DNA from 2 places in the Micrococcus sp. 093350064-1 genome. Region 2 is predicted to be linked to the other one. Evidence: predicted binding sites of a transcription regulator. Region 2 holds the regulator's gene; the other holds the start of a gene.
The links. The regulator HrcA, encoded in region 2, represses chaperone genes, less so after heat shock. The targets are predictions, from matches to a motif close to TTNGCACTCGNNNNNNNCGAGTGCNAA.
Positions count from the first base shown of each region.

Region 1: groL (chaperonin GroEL) is a predicted target of HrcA. The motif match lies at 1,924-1,950, and genes of this name have one in related genera.

Region 1 covers NZ_JBSEYU010000012.1:17,532-21,940, reverse strand. The annotation lists gene ACUW6W_RS10800 (uracil-DNA glycosylase) at 1-386, opposite strand, end outside; gene ACUW6W_RS10795 (DUF3263 domain-containing protein) at 423-767, shown strand; gene ACUW6W_RS10790 (LytR C-terminal domain-containing protein) at 771-1,763, shown strand; gene groL (chaperonin GroEL) at 2,084-3,715, shown strand; gene ACUW6W_RS10780 (DUF4031 domain-containing protein) at 3,826-4,409, opposite strand, start outside.
Region 2 covers NZ_JBSEYU010000003.1:170,225-174,633, forward strand. The annotation lists gene ACUW6W_RS04675 (16S rRNA (uracil(1498)-N(3))-methyltransferase) at 1-296, opposite strand, end outside; gene dnaJ (molecular chaperone DnaJ) at 293-1,426, opposite strand; gene hrcA (heat-inducible transcriptional repressor HrcA) at 1,502-2,515, opposite strand; gene ACUW6W_RS04690 (DUF3097 family protein) at 2,687-3,547, shown strand; gene ACUW6W_RS04695 (DUF4870 domain-containing protein) at 3,642-4,061, shown strand; gene hemW (radical SAM family heme chaperone HemW) at 4,077-4,409, opposite strand, start outside.

The DNA.
Region 1 (4,409 bases), on a different contig from region 2:
ACGCTGAGGGCGCGGTTCAGCAGCAGCACGCCCTGGTCCGTCCACGCGGAGAGGTCGCCGTGGGCGGGCGGGGTGATGCCGAGGTCGTCGTGCAGCTCCCGGTGGATGTTGGCCAGGGAGCGGGGCAGCGGCCGCACGTGGCGGTCCACCGCGAAGCTCAGGCCGATCGGATGGCCCGGCGTCGGGTAGGGGTCCTGGCCCAGCACGAGGACGCGGACGTCCGCGAACGGCTGACGGAACGCCCGCAGGATGTGCTCCGGTGCCGGCAGCACCTGCTCTCCGGCCGCCCGGCGGACCCGCAGCCGCTCTCCGACCTGCTCGAACGCGGCGGCCTGCGGGGCGAGGGCCGCCTCCCAGCCCGGATCCAGGGGCGCGATGAACTCCATGCCCCGAGGGTAGACCGGGTGGGTACAGTGGCCGCCATGTCCCACCCCACGCCCGTCTCGCCCGATCCGGCCCCGGACGAGGGTGCCCGCGCGGGGGCGCGGCGGGACGAGCTGACGGACCTGGAGCGTGCGGTCCTGGACCTGGAGGCCGACACCTGGCGGTACGGCGGGGCCAAGGACCACGCCGTCCGTGAGCGTCTGGGGCTGTCTCCGACCGCCTATTATCAGGTGTTGAACGGACTGCTGGACCGTGAGGCCGCCCTGGCCTACCGACCCCTGCTGGTCACGCGGCTGCTGCGCAAGCGCGGCACCCGCAGCCGGGCCCGGAGGGGACCCGCGGATCCGGCGCCGTCCACGCCCGCTTCCCGCCAGGAGAACTGACCCATGGCCTACCAGCCCGACCGCTTCGACGAGGTCCCCGAGTACACGGACCAGCGCGGCGCGCACCGCGAGTCCTTCGCCGCCGCCGGCGCGACCGCCACGGGCGGGGGTCGCCGCCTGAGCCCGCTGCTCTGGGTGGCCGGCCTCGTCCTGCTCGCCGGCCTGTTCGTGGGCGTCGTCCTGCCGTGGCTCACCGGTGACCGCTCGGAGCCCGTCGCCGCCGAGAGCTCGACGACGGCCCCGGCGGCCGAGACGTCGACGTCGGCGTCGGCGTCGGCGTCGTCCGAGTCCTCCTCGGCGTCCTCCGCGTCGGCGTCGACTGCACCCGCGACCGAGTCCCCCACCCCGTCCGAGGACGCGGCGGAGGCGTCCCGTTCCGCGGCCGCGGCCGAGTCCTCGCGGGCGGCGCAGGAGGCGGCCGCCGCCGAGGCCGCCGAGTCCTCTCGAGCCGCCGCCGAGGCCGCCGAGGCCGCCGAGTCGTCCCGTGCCGCCGCCGCGGCACAGGCGGCGGAGGCCTCGCGTTCCGAGGCCGCCGCGCAGTCCGCAGAGGCGTCTCGGTCGGCGGCGGCCGCCCAGGCGGCGGAGTCCTCGCGCGCCGCCGCGTCCCGTTCGGCCGCCCAGGCGGCGGAGTCCTCGCGCGCCGCCGCGTCCCGTTCGGCCGCCGCGGCGGACGCCTCGCGCTCGCAGTCCGCGGCCGCGTCGAGCTCTCGTGCGGCCGCGCAGTCCGCGGCCGTGCGCGGCACCCACGTCACCGTGTACAACGCGACCCGTACCCAGGGCCTCGCCGCCTCCTACGCGCAGCGGCTCACGAGCGCCGGCTACACCTCGGTGGACGCGAAGAACTGGAGCGGCTACGGCATCCAGTCCTCCACCGTCCTGTACAACGGCTCGGCCAACAAGGCCGCCGCCGAGGCGGTCGGCAAGGAGCTCGGCTTCCCGGTCATGCAGACCCCGAACCTGCAGGTGAACGGCGTCGCGGTGGTCGTCACCGGCTGACCCGCCCGCCGTGCGGCCGTGCCGGACGCGCACCCTTCCCGGCCCCCCGGCGGGGCGCCTCCCGAGGCGTTCTGCCGGGGGCCGTCCGCCGTCCGCGGAAGAGCGGGCTCCCGCACCGCGGACCCTTTGCACTCTCCCGGTGCGAGTGCTCATAATGGGGTTAGCACTCCGAAGGCGCGACTGCCAGCCGTACCCCGGTCGGTCCGGCGCCGTGGAGGAGGACCTGTCCACCGATGAGGCCCCCAGGGGCCGTCCGTCGCGGGCATCGGCGCGGGTCAGCCACCAGAAGTAGGAAGCCGACGTACAGAAAGGACCTGCACATGGCCAAGACCATCGCATTCGACGAAGAGGCCCGCCGCGGCCTGGAGAAGGGCCTGAACACCCTGGCCGACGCCGTGAAGGTGACCCTCGGCCCCCGCGGCCGCAACGTGGTGCTGGAGAAGAAGTGGGGCGCCCCCACCATCACCAACGACGGCGTCTCCATCGCCAAGGAGATCGAGCTCGAGGACCCGTACGAGAAGATCGGCGCGGAGCTCGTCAAGGAGGTCGCCAAGAAGACCGACGACGTCGCCGGCGACGGCACCACCACCGCCACCGTGCTGGCCCAGGCGCTGGTCCGCGAGGGCCTGCGCAACGTGGCCGCGGGCGCCGACCCGCTGTCCCTGAAGCGCGGCATCGAGAAGGCCGTGGAGGCCGTCACCTCTGAGCTGCTCTCCGCCTCCCGCGAGATCGAGACCAAGGACCAGATCGCGGCCACCGCCTCGATCTCCGCCGCGGACAAGCAGATCGGCTCCCTCATCGCCGAGGCCCTGGACAAGGTCGGCAAGGAGGGCGTCATCACCGTCGAGGAGTCCAACACCTTCGGCCTCGAGCTCGAGCTCACCGAGGGCATGCGCTTCGACAAGGGCTACATCTCCGGTTACTTCGTGACCGACGCGGACCGCCAGGAGGCCGTCCTCGAGGATCCCTACATCCTCATCGTCAACTCGAAGATCTCCTCCGTGAAGGACATGGTGGCGATCCTCGAGAAGGTCATGCAGTCGGGCAAGCCGCTGCTGATCATCGCCGAGGACGTCGAGGGCGAGGCCCTGGCCACCCTCGTGGTCAACAAGATCCGCGGCACCTTCAAGTCCGTGGCCGTGAAGGCCCCGGGCTTCGGTGACCGCCGCAAGGCCATGCTCGCCGACATCGCCATCCTCACCGGCGGCCAGGTCATCTCCTCCGAGGTGGGCCTGTCCCTGGAGAACGCCACCCTCGACCTGCTGGGCTCCGCCCGCAAGGTGGTCATCACCAAGGACGAGACCACCATCGTGGAGGGTGCCGGCGACGCCGAGCAGATCGCCGGCCGCGTGGCACAGATCCGCTCCGAGATCGAGAACACCGACTCGGACTACGACCGCGAGAAGCTGCAGGAGCGCCTCGCCAAGCTGGCCGGCGGCGTGGCCGTCATCAAGGCCGGCGCGGCCACCGAGGTGGAGCTCAAGGAGCGCAAGCACCGCATCGAGGACGCCGTGCGCAACGCCAAGGCCGCGGTGGAGGAGGGCATCGTCGCCGGCGGCGGCGTGGCCCTGATCCAGGCCGGCGCCAAGGCGTTCGGCGGCCTGCAGCTCGAGGGCGACGAGGCCACCGGCGCGAACATCGTCAAGGTCGCCATCGAGGCCCCGCTGAAGCAGATCGCCTTCAACGCGGGCCTGGAGCCCGGCGTCGTGGCGGACAAGGTCAAGACCCTCGACGACGGCCACGGCCTGAACGCCGCCACCGGCGAGTACGAGGACCTGCTGGCCGCCGGCATCAACGACCCGGTGAAGGTGACCCGCTCGGCCCTGCAGAACGCCGCGTCCATCGCGGGCCTGTTCCTGACCACCGAGGCCGTCGTCGCGGACAAGCCCGAGAAGGCCGCCGCCGGCGCCGAGGGCATGGACCCGATGGGCGGCATGGGCGGCATGATGTGATCAGCCGCTGAGCCGGCCCGACCCGTTCGGACGCCCAGCCTGCGAGGCCCGTCTCCCCGTCCGGGGAGGCGGGCCTCGCCGCGTTCCGGGCCAGCACCGAGGCGCCCCGCTCAGGCCGACAGCGCGGCTCGTTCCGCCGCCAGATTGCGGCGGGCGGCGGCCTCCCAGCGCGCTCGGCCGGGCGCGGTCCGATACAGCCGCTCGGCGCCCAGCAGGGCGTCCAGCACCGCGCCGCGACCGCGGGCCCAGTCCGCGTCGGACACGTGCGCGTAGTCCCGCCGCACCGCGGCCACGTAGCGGGCGTAGGCCTCGGGGGAGCGGCCGAGGACCTCGAGGTCCGCGTCCGAGAACACCGCCCCGGCCGCGTCGTGCGGGGCCGGGTCGTGGGCGGCGGTGAGCAGCACCAGGCGTGCCACCTCGTCGACGACGTCGGCCGGCACGGCCAGCCGCGGATCGGTGAGCACGTCCCGGGCCAGGGCGGCCGAGTCCGCCTCGTCCTGGCCGGCGGGCGCGGTGGGGTCCCCGGCGTAGACGGCGTCGTGGAACCACGCGGCCAGGCGGACCGCACGCGGATCCGGTCCGGTCTCCGCCCCCGCCCGCTCGAGCAGGTCCACGGACTCGAGCACCGCGAGCAGGTGGGCCGGGTCGTGGTAGTGCCGATGCGGCTCCGTCCAGCGGGCCAGCAGGTCGCGAC
Region 2 (4,409 bases):
ACCGCCATGAGGTCCCGATCGCCCTTGGCGAGGGCCTGGACGAGCACGAGCGCCGGGGTGGGTGCCGGCTCCTCCGCCACCGCGTCCAGCCGCACGGACACCCCGTCCGGGGCGGCCGCGAGCACGGTGCCGTGGCCGAGCGTGCCCGACCCGTCGGCCAGGATCACGGCCTCCCCGGGGGCCAGGCGCATGGCCGCGGCGGCGTGGCGGGCCTCGGGGCCACCGAAGACGACCTCCACGCCGGCGCTCGCGCCGGCCAGAGCGCCCGGCTCGAGGTGGAACAGGGGGGCGGTCACAGGTTCCTCAGGTTCTCCCGCAGCCGGGCGAACATGCCCCTGGCCTGGGGTGCGCCGTGCACGACCTCCTCGCCGCGCACCTCCGCCAGGCGCTCCAGGAGCTGGCGCTGCTCGTCGTCCAGGTCGGTGGGCGTGGTGACCACCACGTCCACCTTGAGGTCACCACGGCCCTGCCCGCGCAGGCGGCCGACGCCCAGGCCCTGGAGGACCTCGACGTGGCCGGACTGCACACCCGGGTCCAGGCTGACGGACTGCTTGCCGTCCAGGGTGTCCAGCGTGACGGTGGTGCCCAGGGCCGCGGCCGCCATGGGGACGGTCACGGTGGTGGCCAGGTGGTCGCCCTCGCGGCGGAAGGTCTCGTCCGGGCGGACCGCGATCTCCACGTAGAGGTCGCCGTTCGGGCCGCCGCCCGGGCCGGCCTCGCCGCGGCCGGCGAGGTGGATGCGGGTGCCGTCGTCCACGCCCGCGGGGATGCGCAGGGTCAGCGACGTCCGGGTGCGGACGCGGCCCTGCCCGTCGCACTCGTGGCAGGGCGTCGGGATGACGGTGCCGAACCCCTGGCAGGCGGGGCAGGCCTCGGTGGCCATGACGGTGCCCAGCAGCGACCGCACGGGGCGCTGGATCATGCCGTGGCCCTGACAGGTCTGGCAGGTCTCCGGCTGGGTGCCGGGCTCGCAGCACGAGCCCCCGCACCGCTCGCAGCGCACGGCCGTGTCCAGCTCAATGGTCTGCTCGCCGCCGAAGACCGCGTCGCGCAGGTCGATCCGCGCGATCACCAGCGCGTCCTGGCCGCGGCGGGCGCGGCTGGCGGGGCCACCGCGGCCGCCCTGGCCGGCCGCGTTCATGAAGGTCTCGAAGATGTCGGCGAAGCCCCCGAAGCCGCCCGCCCCACCGAAGCCGCCCGGGAAGCCGGCCTGGCCGTTCTCATTGCCCGTCGTGTCGTAGGCCCGACGCCGGTCCTCGTCCGAGAGCACCTCATAGGCGTGGGAGATGCGCTTGAACTGCTCGGCCGCCTCCGGGTCGGGGTTGACGTCCGGGTGGTGGGTGCGCGCGAGCTTGCGGTAGGCGCGGCGGATCTCCTCGGTGCTGGCGTCACGGCTGACGCCGAGCGTCTCGTAGTGGTCGGTCACGGTGGGGATTCCTCTCGGGGCGAGCGGGACGTGGGGCGGTGCGGGACGGGGCCCGCCAGGACGCGCGGAGGCACGTCAGGTGGTCAGGATGCGGGAGAGATAGCGGGCGATCGCCCGGACGGCGGCCATGGTGCCCGGATAGTCCATCCGGGTCGGACCGATGACGCCGAGCTTCGCCACGGCGCCGGGGCCGTAGGCGGCCGCGACCACCGAGGTGTCCGCGAGCGATCCGGCGTTCTCGGAGCCGATCCGCACGGACACCCCGTGGGCGTCCTGCTCCATCTCCGTGAGCAGGCGCAGCAGCACCACCTGCTCCTCGAGCGCCTCCAGGATCGGCCCGATGGACGCGCCGAAGTCCCCCGGGGAGCGGGCCAGGTTGGCGGTGCCGGCCAGGACGATGCGGTCCTGCCGGCCGGCCTCGAGCAGGTCCTGGACGGCCGCGGCCACGAGGGCCGCGGCCGGCCGGTGCTCCGGGCGGACCCGGGTGACGACGTCGTCCATCACGGCGGCCGCCTGCACCGGACCGAGCCCCAGCAGGGCGTCCAGCAGGAGGCCGCGGAGCACGGACAGCTCCGCCTCGTCGACCGGCCGGTCCAGGACGGCGTGCCGCTGGTCCACCCGTCCCGTGGACAGGATGAGGACCACGAGCAGGCGCGTGGGCGTGAGGGAGACCAGTTCGAGGTGGCGGATCGTGGAGCCGTCCTCGTGGGGGAACTGCGCGACGGCGACCTGCTGGGTCAGCTGGGCCAGGAGGCGCACCGTGGACTCCATCATGTGCTCGGTGTCCGTCTCCGGGTCCAGCAGGGTGCTCACGGCCCGGCGCTCGGCCGGGGACAGCGGCTTCACCTCGGAGAGGCGGTCGACGAACACGCGGTAGCCCTTGTCCGTGGGGACGCGCCCGGCGGAGGTGTGCGGGGCCACGATGAGGCCCTCCTCCTCGAGCGCCGCCATGTCGTTGCGCACGGTCGCGGAGGACACGCCCAGGGCGTGCCGTTCCACGAGCGCCTTGGAGCCCACGGGCTCGCGCAGCGCCACGTAGTCCTCCACGATCGCCTGGAGCACCTGCAGGCGGCGGGGCTGCTCCGACATCTCGGTCCTCCTCTGGTCCGTCGGGATCCGGGGCGACCCCGGAGGTGCCCCTGACTGGCACTCCGGCGGGTCAAGTGCCAATGCTACCGTCCGACCCGGGTGGACCACCCGACCGGTCCGCACGGCTTCGCTCACGGTGATCGCCCGGCCCCGTTGCTACCGTGCTCTCCCATGGACTGGAGCAGCTGGGGCCCCGCGGGCCACGACGACCTGACGCGCCGCCCCGCCCGGACCGTCCCCGATGTGCCCGCCGCCCCCGGCACGGTGGTCGAGGACGTGGCCTCCGGGTTCACCGGGGCCGTGATCGGCATCGAGCGCTCCGGCGGCGTGCACGTGGTGGTCCTGGAGGACCACCGCGGCGTGCGCCGCGGCTTCCCCCTCGGCGGCGGCTTCTGGATCGACGGCGAGCCCGTGACCCTGGTCCCCCCGACCGCCGCGGCCCCGGCGGCGCCGGCCCGCACCGCCTCCGGCTCGCGACGGGTCGAGGGGGCGCGCGCCCGCACCGCCCGCGCCTCACGCATCTGGGTGGAGGGCGTGCACGACGCCGAGCTGGTGGAGAAGGTGTGGGGCGAGGACCTGCGCCTCGAGGGCATCGTCGTGGAGCCCCTGCACGGCGTGGACGACCTCGCCGGGGCGATCCGCACGTTCGCCCCCGGCCCGCGGCGCCGGCTCGGGATCCTCGTGGACCACCTCGTCACCGGGTCCAAGGAGGAGCGCCTCGCGGCCGAGGCCATGCGCGTGCCGGGGGCCGCGGGCAACGTGCTCATCCTCGGCCACCCCTACGTGGACGTCTGGCAGGTCATCAAGCCCTCCGTCCTCGGCATCCCCGCGTGGCCCGTCGTGCCGAAGGGGCAGGACTGGAAGACGGGGATCCTGCGGGGACTGGGCTGGCCGCACGGGAGCAAGGAGGCCACGGGGCTGGGGTGGAAGCGGCTGCTCTCCCACGTCACCACGTACGCGGACCTCGAGCCGTCCCTGCTGGGCCGCGTGGAGGAGCTCATCGACTTCCTCACCGCAGCACCCGAGCACTGATCTCGGCGCGGCCACCGCCCGCCCGCGCTATGCTGGCCCATGCCCTGCGCCCGGTCCCCGGCGCGCGGGTCCCGCGATCCAGGAGGAGCCCCTCGTGAACACCCGCGCGCAGCCCGACGCCGGCCGCACCGGCCACGGCCCGCCCGCCTGGCTCGTCTCGGCCGGCGGCCGCGGCGCCCCGCTCACGGCGAAGCAGGACCGTGACCGCGCGGCGCTGGCCCACCTCAGTCTGGCGTTCGGCGTGCTCGGCCCGCTGGTCGTGTGGCTGCTCTACCGCGACCGCGGCCCGTTCACCTCGCAGGAGTCGCGCGAGGCCCTGAACTTCTCCGGGCCGCCCACGCTCATCACGCTCCTGTTCTTCTTCCTGTCCCTGCTGCCGGTGGTCGGCCCGATCTTCGCGATCCTCGGCGCGCTCACGTGGGCCGCCATGGCGGTCTACGGCGTGATGGGCGCCTCGCACGTGTCCAAGGGCCGTCCGTTCCGGTACCCGTTCAACCTGCGCATCCTGCGCTGACCCGGGGCCGGCCGGTCAGAAGCCGGCCAGCGCCCGGACGATCGCGTCGTTGCGCAGCCGCCCCTCGAGCGTGGGGATGATGCGCCCGTCGACGGCGGCACGCCCGTCCAGCAGGCCCGCGGCGATGAGTTCGGCGATCGCCCCGCGGATCCGCGCGGCCTCCCCCGGCGTCTCCGAGACGAGCTCCGCGGTCGGGAGCCCGTCCACCGTGCGCACCGCGAGCATGATGCGCTCGAGTCGCCGCGCGTCGGCGTCGGGCCGCTCGCGGCCGACGGCGGGGGTGACCCCCGTGGCCAGCCGTTGCGCGTAGGCGGCGGGGTGCTTGGCGTTCCAGAACCGGACGCCGGC